Regions from separate parts of the Paenibacillus sp. BK720 genome, predicted to be linked through region 3. Evidence: predicted binding sites of a transcription regulator. Region 3 holds the regulator's gene; each other region holds the start of a gene.
The links. Region 3 encodes LexA, which represses DNA repair genes until DNA is damaged. Its sites were predicted from a motif close to CGAACATATGTTCG; they were not measured.
Positions count from the first base shown of each region.

Region 1: uvrB (excinuclease ABC subunit UvrB) is a predicted target of LexA. The motif match lies at 1,872-1,885, and genes of this name have one in related genera.
Region 2: addB (helicase-exonuclease AddAB subunit AddB) is a predicted target of LexA. The motif match lies at 2,500-2,513, and genes of this name have one in related genera.

Region 1 is NZ_JAASRQ010000006.1:18,155-22,421, forward strand. Features, by position in the region: gene uvrB (excinuclease ABC subunit UvrB) at 1-1,742, opposite strand, end outside; gene FHT67_RS21870 (PDZ domain-containing protein) at 1,976-3,289, opposite strand; gene FHT67_RS21875 (S41 family peptidase) at 3,371-4,267, opposite strand, start outside.
Region 2 is NZ_JAASRQ010000001.1:1,065,821-1,070,087, reverse strand. Features, by position in the region: gene addB (helicase-exonuclease AddAB subunit AddB) at 1-2,425, opposite strand, end outside; gene FHT67_RS04615 (hypothetical protein) at 2,607-2,927, shown strand; gene FHT67_RS04610 (methyltransferase domain-containing protein) at 3,252-4,267, opposite strand, start outside.
Region 3 is NZ_JAASRQ010000001.1:1,426,586-1,430,852, forward strand. Features, by position in the region: gene glnA (type I glutamate--ammonia ligase) at 1-697, shown strand, start outside; gene FHT67_RS06395 (PspC domain-containing protein) at 820-1,014, opposite strand; gene lexA (transcriptional repressor LexA) at 1,146-1,766, opposite strand; gene FHT67_RS06405 (LysM peptidoglycan-binding domain-containing protein) at 2,083-2,298, shown strand; gene FHT67_RS06410 (DUF896 domain-containing protein) at 2,448-2,636, shown strand; gene FHT67_RS06415 (hypothetical protein) at 2,715-3,224, shown strand; gene FHT67_RS06420 (HAD family hydrolase) at 3,252-4,040, shown strand; gene FHT67_RS06425 (1,2-dihydroxy-3-keto-5-methylthiopentene dioxygenase) at 4,103-4,267, opposite strand, start outside.

The DNA.
Region 1 (4,267 bases), on a different contig from region 3:
TGGATGGTACGGCGGCGCTCCGTCTCCTTAAGCGCCTTATCCATGGAATCGGTAATCTTATCCCCGTACATGATAACCCGGCCATCGCTATTGCGCGCAGCTCTGCCAATCGTTTGAATGAGCGAGCGTTCGGAACGAAGGAAGCCTTCTTTGTCCGCATCCAATATCGCAACAAGGGATACTTCCGGTAAATCGAGACCCTCCCTCAAGAGGTTAATCCCCACAAGCACATGGAATGTACCGAGACGCAGGTCGCGAAGGATGGCGATCCTCTCCAGCGTCTTTATATCCGAGTGCAAATAACGCACTTTGATGCCGATTTCTTTGAAATAATCCGTCAGGTCCTCGGCCATCTTCTTCGTCAGCGTGGTGACAAGGACGCGTTCATCCTTGGCTATCCGGTCGCGGATCTCGATTAACAGATCATCGATTTGCCCTTTCGTCGGACGAACCTCAATAATTGGATCCAGCAGGCCTGTCGGACGGATAATCTGTTCAACCATCGTTGGACAGTGTTCCAGCTCGTAAGGTCCCGGTGTCGCCGACACATAAATCTGCTGTTTGGCCTTCTCCTCGAATTCCTCGAAGCGCAGCGGCCGGTTATCCAGCGCGGACGGCAGACGGAAGCCGTGATTAACGAGCATTTCCTTCCGCGCGCGGTCACCATTGTACATAGCCCTAATCTGCGGCAGGGTAACATGCGATTCGTCAATGACGATCAGCATATCGTCCGGAAAATAATCCATCAGCGTATACGGCGTTGCCCCGCGCTCCCGGAAGGTCAAAGGTCCCGAATAGTTCTCGATGCCGGAACAGAAGCCCATTTCCGCCATCATCTCGAGGTCGTAACGAGTGCGCTGCTCCAGACGCTGCGCTTCCAGCAGCTTGCCTTCCTCCCGCAGCTCCGCAAGACGTTCCTCCAGCTCACGCTCGATATTGCCAAGGGCAATCTTCATGGTTTCTTCATGGGTAACGAAGTGAGACGCCGGGAAGATGGCAACATGATCGCGTTCGCTTACAATCTCGCCGGTAAGCACATCGATTTCCGTAATCCGTTCGATCTCGTCGCCAAACAGCTCGACCCGGATCGCCCGTTCATTGTTGGCAACCGGAAAAATCTCTACGATATCGCCGCGGACGCGGAACGTACCGCGGATAAAGTTAATGTCATTGCGCTGGTACTGAATATCCACCAGCTTATGAAGGATCGTATCTCTGGACTTCTCCATGCCTACCCGCAGCGACAAGACCAGACTGCCGTACTCGGAAGGCGAACCGAGACCGTAAATGCAGGAAACGCTCGCTACGATAATGACGTCCCTGCGTTCGAACAAGGAACTGGTCGCGGAGTGGCGCAGCTTGTCGATCTCGTCGTTAATGCTGGAATCCTTCTCAATGTAGGTGTCTGTAGATGGAATATAGGCCTCAGGCTGAAAATAATCATAATAGCTGACAAAATAACTTACTGCATTGTCCGGGAAAAATTCCTTAAACTCGCTGCACAGCTGTGCCGCGAGCGTCTTGTTGTGGGCAATAACCAGCGTCGGCCGGTTAAGCTGCGCTATCGTATTGGCAATCGTATACGTCTTGCCCGTCCCCGTCGCGCCAAGCAGGGTCTGCTTGGCTTCTCCGTTTTTCACGCCTTCAACAAGTTTTCTGATGGCTCCCGGCTGATCGCCCTGCGGCGTGTAATCCGACTTTAATTGAAATAATTGCTCCGAAATCTCATTCACTTGCGTCATCCACCCCGTTTCCCTTACTCATCAATCATTATAGTCAATATATATAAGCGTAAACGGCATCAACGTCCTTGAAACTTAGAAGAAGCAGGCAACCGTCTCGCGGCCAAATCGATACGCGCACAGCATATCCGAATGTGTGTTCCCCTCTATTATAGACGTCTATAGAGGCTGATGCAAACATAAAATCAAAGGGCTTTCCCTAAGCAGCCGCCCAGGAAAAGCCCCGTTTCTATTCAGACATTCAAAGTACCCGAGCGATCTTCATCCTCCGCGTAAACGCCGCGGCTGCGCTTTGCCGTCCTTGCGCGGCGCAGTAGATCGATCAGCGTTGCCGGCTCCGCCGCAGCATAATATGTCGCCCGCTCATCGGGAGATAAGATAACCCCGAGCTGATGATGCTCCCCTTCATAACGGGCCCGCTGAACAAACTTGATCTCGCCGTCTCTGTTCAGCACCTCAAGCTTATACATCGCCGAATTGTTCTGCAGCGCTTCGTGAAGGTCTTCTTTCGTGAACACCTTGATGCCGTTCACCTTCGAAATAATCTCGCCGGCGTGCAGCTTCATTCCCTCAGCCGGCGTACCCGGCACGATACCCAGAATACGCAAGCCGCGATGATCATTCACGTATAGCGGGCTTTGCGCGGATTCCACGACACGGCTGCGCCAGATGATAGCCTCATGCAGAAGCAGCGAACATAAAGCGGCAAGCGGCAGCAGGGCCGGCAGCCACCAGGCGAGCAGCGCCGCACCGGTCAGCAGCAGGCTGTACCACATAAGCCCTTTTGCCGCATGGCGGGCTTTCGTCTCAGGCAGCATGGTACGCGTCATTTCGCTGAAGCCGATAATCATCGGCAAGGCCGCAACGGTCCAGCCCTGCGTCCAATCGCCGCCGAATAAAGGCGTCCAAGGCAGATCCACAACCGATGTCCCTCCGGTTGCCGGCACGAGCAGCAGCAGCGGAACAGGCCAGAAGCCCTGCAGCATATAGCCGCCTACTAGCTTCCCCCGCTTCCCCTCGAGGAAAAGCGGAGTAGCCAGCTTGCTTCCTTGTCTCCGGACAAGGAAGGCTTCTACAAGATGAAGAAGCGCCACCAGTACGAAAATCCCCGGCATATCAAGTCCGGCAAGCGAGGTCGCTGCGTCTCCGAGCCATCCGCCGCTATTCTCGAGCGAAGTGAAACCGACGATCCATTGCAGGAGCGCCAATGCTCCCGCACCGTAAGCAAAGCACAGATAGCGGATGCGGAACATGAGCAGCACAACCGCAGAACCCCATAGCCATAAAACAGCGTCCCCGGTTAGAGTTATGCCGATAAAGGCTCCTGCCACGGAAGCGAGCAACCCGGCCGCAAGTCCGGTTAGAGCCGCCTTGGCCACCAGCCGCGGCCAGATGTGCAGCCTCACGGCGAACATCCGTCTTTCCAGACTGATCTGCCGCGTGTACTGAAGGATAATAAATAATACAGCAATATAATAAAAAGGCTGCGCAAGCAAATGTACAAATGCCCGGCCGAACTGGTCTAGTAATGCATGGACTGCATCCAATCGCCACACTCCCATCCTCATCCAAAATAAAAGGCTGACTCAACTTAGGAGCCAACCTTTTATAAATTCGCCGTTACGTCTTTATTTCCTGCTGACCGCCCGGATAGCTTCCAGCAGCTGCTTATCGTTCTTCTGGTCTTTAATCCATTTCACTACGGCCTGCTCCAAAGACGACGCCGTCTTCGTGTCGATTTCGCCTGTAACCGGCAGTCCGGATGCGTTCTGGAAATCCTTAACGGCCTGCTCGGTGGAAGGATTGAAATAGCCGTCCTCCCGCTGCGTGGCGTAGCCAAGGCCGGACAGCATGACCTGCGCGTTCCGGATCTGCTCGCCCAGCATATCCTTGCGCAAGGTCTCCGTTAAGGTAAGCCTTGCCACCGTATACAGCTTCGGCGGCTGTACTTCCACCGTTGGCTTGATCCCCTTCTGATGAATCCAATTGCCATCCGGCGTCAGCCATTTCGCAATCGTCATTTTCACCAGGCTGCCATCCCCAAGCGTCTTGTTATAGCTGACTTGTACCGTTCCTTTACCGTAGGAGGTTTCCCCTACGAGAGTGGCCCCGGCCCGCTCCTGCAGGGCCCCGGCGAGAATCTCGGAAGCGCTCGCGCTTCCTTTGTTCATCAGCACGGCAATCGGATACGTCTTGCCGCCGCCCTGCGAGGTTGTTTTCTCGCGGTGGCCGTCGCGGTCTTCGACCTGCACGATCGTCTCGCCCTTCGGTATGAACTGCTGCGCGATATCAACCACAACCGGCAGAATACCGCCCGGATCGTTCCGCACGTCAATAACAAGACCCTTCATGCCTTGTTTCTCCAGCTTGGCGAGCTCTTCCTTGAAACGGTCCGCCGTGTTAAGGGAGAACTGACGGATCTCAATCACGCCTACGCCGTCGCTGCGCAGATTCGCGTATACCGTCTCTACATCAATGTCGTCGCGGACAAGGATGAGATCGATCGGCTGGGTATTGCCTGCACG
Region 2 (4,267 bases), 360 kb from region 3:
ATCTCTCCATCCTCGACACGCTGGCCTTCAGCTTCGTCCCGTACAGCTGCTCTGCGGTCGTTGTCGTCAGCACCGTCTCCTGATTGGAGAAGCTTAATGACGCATTCATAAGTTGCAGCTTATCCTGCCACTCGGGGCGAATCGCAAACCAGTTGTAAATATCCCACCAGAACGGCGCAATATCCGCCCCTTGCCGCCAGGCGCGAAGCTCCGTGATCAAATAGGCAAGCGTCCGCTGAGGATGCTCGATATACGATCGCTGATCGCCCGTCTCCATTCCGGGAGTCGGCTCCCCCGCCTTCTGATAGACCGGTATGCCCGGGAACAGCTGTCTCACCTGCCGGATCACTTCCGAAGGCAGCAGCGTTTTTCCTTCCTCATCCGCCTGCGCCCAGCTGATCCACAGATGCCGGCTCGCCGTCGTCAGAGCGTTGTAGATCAAGAAACGCTCGTCGAGGAGCCTGCGTCTTACGCCCGGCGCCATAACAAGACCTTCTTCGGCCAGGCGTTCCCGCTCCTGCTCGGTCAGCACGCCGTCCTCTTGAATACGCATTGGCATAACGCCGTCGTTGGCGCCAAGGACATAACAGATCTTCACATCCCCGGAACGCGTCCTGTCCATGCTGCCGACCAGCGCCTGATCAAGGGCGGGCGGTACCGCCGCAAGCTTCAGGCTTTCGAGTCCCGTCTCCACCATGCCGGCGAACAGCTCCGGAGGCATATCCTCGTCACCGACCATTTCTACCAGCTGATCCAGCAGCTGCATGACGCCATCCCACAGCTGCCGGTGCGATCTGGCACGCTGCGTACGGCCGGCGGCACTGTCCTCGCGGCTCCAGCGTTCGAGGCGGTCAGCGGCATCCGCATGATCCAGCAGCTTGTACAACGCTTCGCACATGTCTTTGACGTTGGAGGCTTTCTTCAAGGATTGCTCGAACCGGCGAAGCGGCGGTACAACGGCCTCTCTCGCCGCCATAACGGCCTGGAATTCCCGTTTGGCTTTTACCGAAGGCTCGTATAAGGTTTCCGGCTCATCTTCGAGGGATTGCTGCATAAGAGGCTTCCACCTGGAGCGGTCAAGCCACTTCCATCCGTCGACGCCGGCTGCCAGCACATAGTTTTCCAAGCGGTCAAACAGCTCGCGGGACATGCTGCCGTCAATCGGGAACAAAAGCTCGGTCTTGATGCAGCGGAATACCGCCTCGTAATGCCAGCCGTGAAGCACCGTCTCAAGCGCGGAACGAATAAATTCAACCAGCGGATGATGGACCGTATTATTTTTCTGGTCAAGGAAATAAGGAATCTCGTAGTCGTCGAATATCGTTTGAATATAATCGGTATACTCAGCCGCATTCCGCACCATAACCGCCATATCGCGCCAGCGCAAACCTTCTTCGCGGGCACGCCGAACCATATCGCGGGCTGCCGCTTCCACCTCTGCCCTTCTGTTCGCGGAGGCATGAAGGGATACGCCGCAGGTCGGGCTGTCTGCAGCCAGCATCTTCTTATCCGGAATAAGCATTGGGGTTCTTCCGCCATAGTGCTTCTCCAAATGAGCAAGCATCGGGCTCTCCTTGAACCGATATGGAACTCCTTCATCCAGCAGAACCGTTTCATGCACAGGCACGCCGGCTTGCGCCGCCAATGCGGCCAGCTTGCCATACGTTTCGGCCGTAGGATGGAAAAGCTCAAGCTCATGCGGCACCTCTCCGTTATCGTATGGACGGTCGAGCGTAAGCGCAACGGTCACTTCCGCGGAAGAAGCGATAAGCGTGCCAAGCGCATCATATTCCTTAGGCGTAAAGCCATGGAAGCCGTCAATCCACAGATGGGCTCCCGACATCGCCGGCGCGGCGGCATAGCCGGCAATCAGCTGCGTCAAATAATCTTCCGAATCAATATAAAGGCCGAGCAATTCCTGCTCCAGCTTGTCATAAACAAGCCGAAGATCATGCAGCTTCCGGTTCAGAAGCGATGCGTCTTCTACCGATGCCGTTGTTTCCTTCAGCAGATTGGCATCAATGCCGTATCGCTTCCACTCGGTCAGCAGCTCGCCAAGACGTTCGATAAAACCCGGCTGTTCAGCCCCGCTTTGAAATAGTTCAAGCTGCTTGCCCAGCCGGTGTATAATCTTGAACAGCATCATATGCTTGCCGTTATCGCTGATCGGAATCAAGGCAGTGCCGCCCGTCTCCTGCATGACGCGAAAGGCCAGACGGCGGAAGCTAAGCGCCTGGGCGCGAATCGTCCCGCTAAGCGTTGTGCCTTTCAAAAGCGCATACTCCGTCTGGAAAGTAGCCTGTTCCGGCACCAGCATAATAAGCGGCGCCCCATCCGGCTCGCCTTGCATCTTGGCGCGGATTGCATCCAGACAATACCTTGTTTTTCCCGTTCCCGAGCGGCCAAGCACAAATCGAAGCCCCATCTAACTCTTCCCCTCTGAATCTATTTCATAATCTATAATTCTATCATATCGCGGGTCTATTTTCACCCGGACGACAAACGTATGTTCTGGAAGAAACGTTATCTTTCAAGAAAATATTGCAATCCCTTAAATACCGAGTATAATACTAGGTAATAGGCGATCCTGATTGGAGGAACGGGTAATGACCACGGAAGAAACGCAATGGATTAACGATTATCTGGATTTATACAACTATGCCGAGCAAATCGGTGATCTGGAGTGGCAGCAGGAGATTACCCGTTCACTTGCCGCGTGGAAGGAACAAACAAACCAGCACGGTCTGTCGATGAAAGCCGCTGAGCTGTGGAGAAAGTTTGACGTCATCAACCGGAAGATGCTTGATCTTTACCGGCAATTGAGAAATTCCGATGATTCTTCCGATTTGAAAACGTTGCGGGAAGAGGTCTGGCTGCTGAAGCTTCAGCGTGTCGAACTAAGCCGGCAATTCAAAGAATCCTTCTAGCTAGGCGAACCGGCTACCTCCGTCCTTAGCGGAGAGCGTTTCAATCCGAAAAATTCTAAGGCGTGTAAGCCATGTTTGTAAGAAAAACTTGTTAATACTTAGAATTAAAATAAAAAATCCCGCATGCGGATTTCCGCTCTGCCGGATTATGGGTTAGCGGACATGCAGTGAACTGCTCTGTCCGTTATGGAACCGCTGGGTGCAGTCGACTGCCTATCAGCGTTACCTTTCTATTATACACTTCTATCAATCGATTGAATATGTCTATTTTTCGAACAAGAAGCCGTATGGTTCCCCCTGGGATCCATACGGCTTCTTTCAGCTTTATTTGCTCCGCACTTCGAACACGGCAAATTTCAAATAATGCCCTTCCGACACGCCAAGCAGCTGCGGATGATCCTTGCCTGCAGCCCGCCACTCCACGAGGCGCAGCAGCTTTCCGGCGTCGGATGCCGCCTCCTGAATCGTCTCGAGGAACAAATCCGGCCGCATATGATACGAGCAGCTGGCCGTTACGAGATAACCGCCCTCGTTCACCAGCTTGAGGCCATGCAGGTTGATGTCCTTATAGCCGCGGCATGCTCCGGCCACTGCGCTCTTCGTCTTGGCAAAAGCAGGAGGATCCAGGATGACAACGTCCCAGGTACGGCCGTTGCCGCTAAGCGGCTTGGAAGTATCCGCGCCGGAGCGGCTTCGCTCCGCGCGCTCTTCCACGCCTTTTACCTGCGTGCGCAAATAATCAAAGGCATCGGCCACGACAAATTCTACGCGGTCCGTAAAGCCATTGCGCTCCACGTTGCGGCGCGCCGTGTCGATAGCATGCTCGGATACGTCGAGACAGGTTACTTTTTTCGCCCCGTATTTGCAGGCATGAAGAGTAAAGCTGCCGGTATGGGCAAAGCACTCCAGCACGGTCGCACCGTCCCAATAAGGGAAGGTCACTTCTTTCCCGTTCGGGTTCACCGGTACAAGCCTCGTAACCTCCGTATCCGTATCAGCCGGACGATTCTCGAGGCGAATGCCGCTGCGCGCCCCCCAGCCCTTCATCAGGGGCTCGATAGAAGCGCGATTCTCGCGTTGATCGTAGAAATAGCCCGTCTTTTGACCTTCCACGATATCGACTTCCAGTTTAAGCCCATTCTCCTCAATTTCGAGAATGCGCGGGCACTCCCCATACAGCGCTCCGGTGCGCAGCTCCAGCCCTTCCAGCTGTCTAACCCCAACGTCGCTCCGCTCGTAGATCCCTTTCGGCTGGAATACGTCGACAAGAGCCTCTATAATCGCTTCCCTACGGATATCCATTCCAAGCGTCAAAACTTGAATAACCAGCACGTCGGCAA
Region 3 (4,267 bases):
GTTTAAGCTTGTGGTTAAGACGATTGCAAGACAACACGGCCTTCATGCCACCTTCATGCCAAAACCGCTGTTTGGCGTAAACGGTTCCGGTATGCACTGCCACCAGTCGCTCTTCCAAGGCAGCACAAACGTATTCTATGACGAGAAGGATCGTCTGGGCCTTAGCCAAACGGCACGTTACTACATGGCGGGCATCCTGGAGCACGCTCGCGCAATGGCGGCTATTACGAACCCTACGATCAACTCGTACAAACGGATGGTTCCCGGTTATGAAGCGCCTTGCTACGTAGCTTGGTCGGCAAGCAACCGCTCGCCAATGATCCGTATCCCGGCGTCCCGCGGTCTTAGCACCCGTATCGAGGTTCGCAACCCGGATCCGGCGGCCAACCCTTATCTGGCTCTTGCCGTCATGCTGAAAGCCGGCCTAGACGGCATCAAGAACAAAACGGCGCTTCCGGCTCCCGTAGACCGCAACATCTACATCATGACGGAAGAAGAGCGCCTGGAATCCGGCGTGCCAAGCCTTCCTTCCGATCTGAAGGAAGCGCTCGACGAAATGCTGCGCAGCGACGTTATCTGCGATGCGCTTGGCGAACATGCTCTTGCCCATTTCTACGAACTGAAAGAAATCGAATGGGACATGTACAAAACGCAAGTCCATCAATGGGAACGCGATCAGTATCTGACGCTGTACTAGGAAGGAAATCCCTTGGCGCTCTAAGCGTCCGGGGATTTTTCTTTTGAGGGCATTTTTAATTTAATTCGTGGACAAAGGGGAGTGCCCACTATATGCCCACATTACCCCCCCTTATTTTCAACCTATCTCCTGTATAAAGTCGGGGAACTGGCGGGGATCACGTTAGCAAGAATGATGTAGACGATAAGATTGCAGGGGATAAAGAGGAGGAACAACAGTCTTACATATAAAGGGGAGAGGTTGCAGTATTCGGCAATTCCTCCGCAAACACCGGCTATGGATTTGTTGAGCAAAGACCTGGTTAATTTCTTCTTCACGCTTAACCCCCTCAATACCAAGCAGAATAAGTCATTTGATCATACCATAATCAGGAAAATAAAAAGAGGCTGTTCTCCCTAACCGAATGTGAATTCGGATTAGCGGGAACAGCCTCTTCTATATCAATAGGTCAGTGGAAGTCGCGGAACAAGCCAACCACTTTGCCGAGAATGGTGACGTTGTTCAGGCGAATCGGCTCCATGGTGGAGTTCTCCGGCTGGAGGCGGATATGATCCTTCTCTTTGTAGAAGGTCTTCACTGTCGCTTCGTCGTCTTCCGTCATGGCTACTACGATATCGCCGTTATTGGCGGTCTGCTGCTGGCGGACGATAACATAGTCGCCGTTATGTATACCGGCTTCAATCATGCTGTCGCCAATGACATTCAGGATGAATACTTCATCGTCGCCTACGAAGTGTGCAGACAATGGGAAGTATTCTTCAATATTCTCAGTGGCCGTAATCGGCACGCCTGCCGTTACCTTGCCGACAATCGGTACCTGAGCCACAGCGGGGAGGATAATGCCGTCAACACCGTCTTGATCCAAAATTTCGATCGCCCGAGGTTTCGTTGGATCTCGTCTGATCAGGCCTTTCTTCTCTAGCCGATCCAGATGGCCGTGAACGGTGGAGCTTGACGCCAGGCCAACCGCTTCGCCGATTTCGCGAACTGAAGGCGGGTATCCTTTGTCCCGAACCTCATTCTTAATAAATTCAAGAATCGACTGTTGGCGGTTCGAAATCTTAGACACGTGAATCACTCCAATATAATATTTGTAGAAAATTATAGCATAGAACCGGAGTTCGTACAAACATAAGTTCTCAAAAACAAAAGTTCGCATTTTTTATTGACTGCAAACATTTGTTCGTGTTATTCTAAGAACATAAGAAAACAGAACAAACGTTCGGGGAGCGATAATCATGATTATGAATCCGTCTTTTTATAAAAGTATCCATAAGGAAGAAACCGCTAAATCGTTCAAGTTACGGGCGCATCACGTTCAACGTCATGCATTTAAGATTATTGTGTGCGCTGCAGTGTTCGTCCTTCTTTTTACGAGCTTCCTCATGATGCGTACGAATGCATCATCCGATCACATTCAAGAGGCTGCAGCGAATGAGCAGACCGTTATCGTAACGGCGGGAGACACGTTGTGGGGGATTGCAGATCGTTTTTACGAGGGGTCCAAAGACATTAGACAATACATATACAAGATTAAGGAACGCAACCAATTAAGCTCGGTAGAGCTTCGGCCAGGACAGGTATTAATTATTCCTCGATAGGCGATATAGAAAAGGACAGGTAATTCGGACACAGGATGTTCGAAATTATCTGTCCTTTTCTCATTCTTCTATCATTGCCTTGACAATTACTCGGGATAAAAGTCAAAATAGGTAAGAAGGATGAGTAATAAGCAAATGAGGTGAAGGCAGTGGAAGAAGTCATCGCGCGTATTAACGAATTATCCCGTAAAAATAAAACGGTAGGTTTGACGGAAGAAGAAATTGCGGAACGTGCCGTGTTGCGTCAGAAATATTTGGAGAATTTCAAAAGGAATTTCCGCCAGCAGTTGGATTCCATCGAAATTGTAGACGGCGATCCTAACGATGTCGCGCATTAATTAGGACATATATCCATTTAGCTAGCGTTGGCGCCGTTCCATGAACGGCGCCTGCAATATACAATAGGAGGAATTGCTTTGTCACGCACGTGGGAGCGCAAAGTGCGCAAAAATACGAACCAAATTAACAAGGCGCGTAAAAAGCATGGCGCATCGCAAATCGGCACTTCGGCAGCACCCAAGGTAGACCGGTATACCGGCCGCAACTACATATTTCCGATTGTGCTTATTTTGTTGATCAGCATGTATACGGTATTCATTACGACGGATCCATCCTTTAAGCCTACAACCATGTTCTGGGTAACGATAGGCTGCTACATTTTCCTTGCGCTGATTTTCTTCTTGCGGCGTCCTTACGTTACAATCGGCAAAGACTATATTCAAACCCGCAAAATGACGGGGGACAAGCAGCTGCATGTATCCAACATTAAAGGGATCAGCGTGCAAAACGGTGCTGTCGTAATCATGCAGCAAAAAGGCGCGAACTGGGTATTCTCGCGGCTGCTCAACCGTTATCCGACGGATGAGATCGGCAGCAAACTGCAGGATTTCGCCAAAACACACCATTTGCCTTTCGAACAAAAATAGAAAAAGAGTAGGAGAGTTATGCGAATTATGGGGAAGCAAGCGGTACTATTTGATCTTGACGATACGCTGTTGTGGGATGATCGCAGCGTAAAAGAAGCATTTGAAGCAACATGCCAAGCCGGTGCGGAAGCTGCCGGCGTTGATCCGCAGCAGCTTGAGGAAGCCGTACGCAAAGAAGCGCGCGCTCTTTACGAGTCCTATGAGACGTTCCCGTTCACGAAGATGATCGGGATTAACCCGTTTGAAGGACTCTGGGCGAACTTCCGCGAAGGCGAGCAGGAGGAATTCCGCAAGCTGGAGCAGCTTGCGCCGGGCTACCGCAAGGAAGCTTGGACACGCGGCCTGCGCGCGTTAGGCGTTGACAACGAAGAGCTGGGCGCAAAGCTTGCGGACCAGTTCCCTGCGGAACGCCGCAAGCGTCCGCTGGTCTACGATGAAACGTTCCGCGTGCTTGATGCCCTGAAAGGAAAATACAAACTGCTTTTGCTCACAAACGGCTCGCCGGATCTGCAGCGCGAGAAGCTTGCCGGCGTTCCGGAGCTGATTCCATACTTTGACCATATCATTATTTCCGGTGAGTTCGGGGAAGGCAAGCCTGCCGCGTCGATCTTCCGTCATGCCCTGGAGCGTCTCGGAATCGAGCCGGATCATGGCATTATGGTTGGCGACAAGCTGACTACCGATATTCTTGGCGCCAATACGATTGGCATGACTTCAGTATGGGTGAACCGTCATGGCGCGGTACGCAATGACGAAATCATTCCTTCGCACGAGATTGCTCATTTGGAAGAGCTGCTGCTGCTTCTTGAGCAATAATGGACAAGACAAAGCCCCTCGCCATCGGAAGATGGAAAGAGGGGCTTTTTTTTGAAAACGTCTTATTTAACGAAAGCAGGGTCTTCGAACGGATGAGCAATCCAGCCTTCTGTCTCAATGAACAGACGTACGGCTACGATTTGGCGGTTATCCATCAATGTGAAGAAGTGAGGGATTCTCTCCGGAACGGAGATCACGTCGCCGGCTTCGAGTTCAACGTCGAAGTA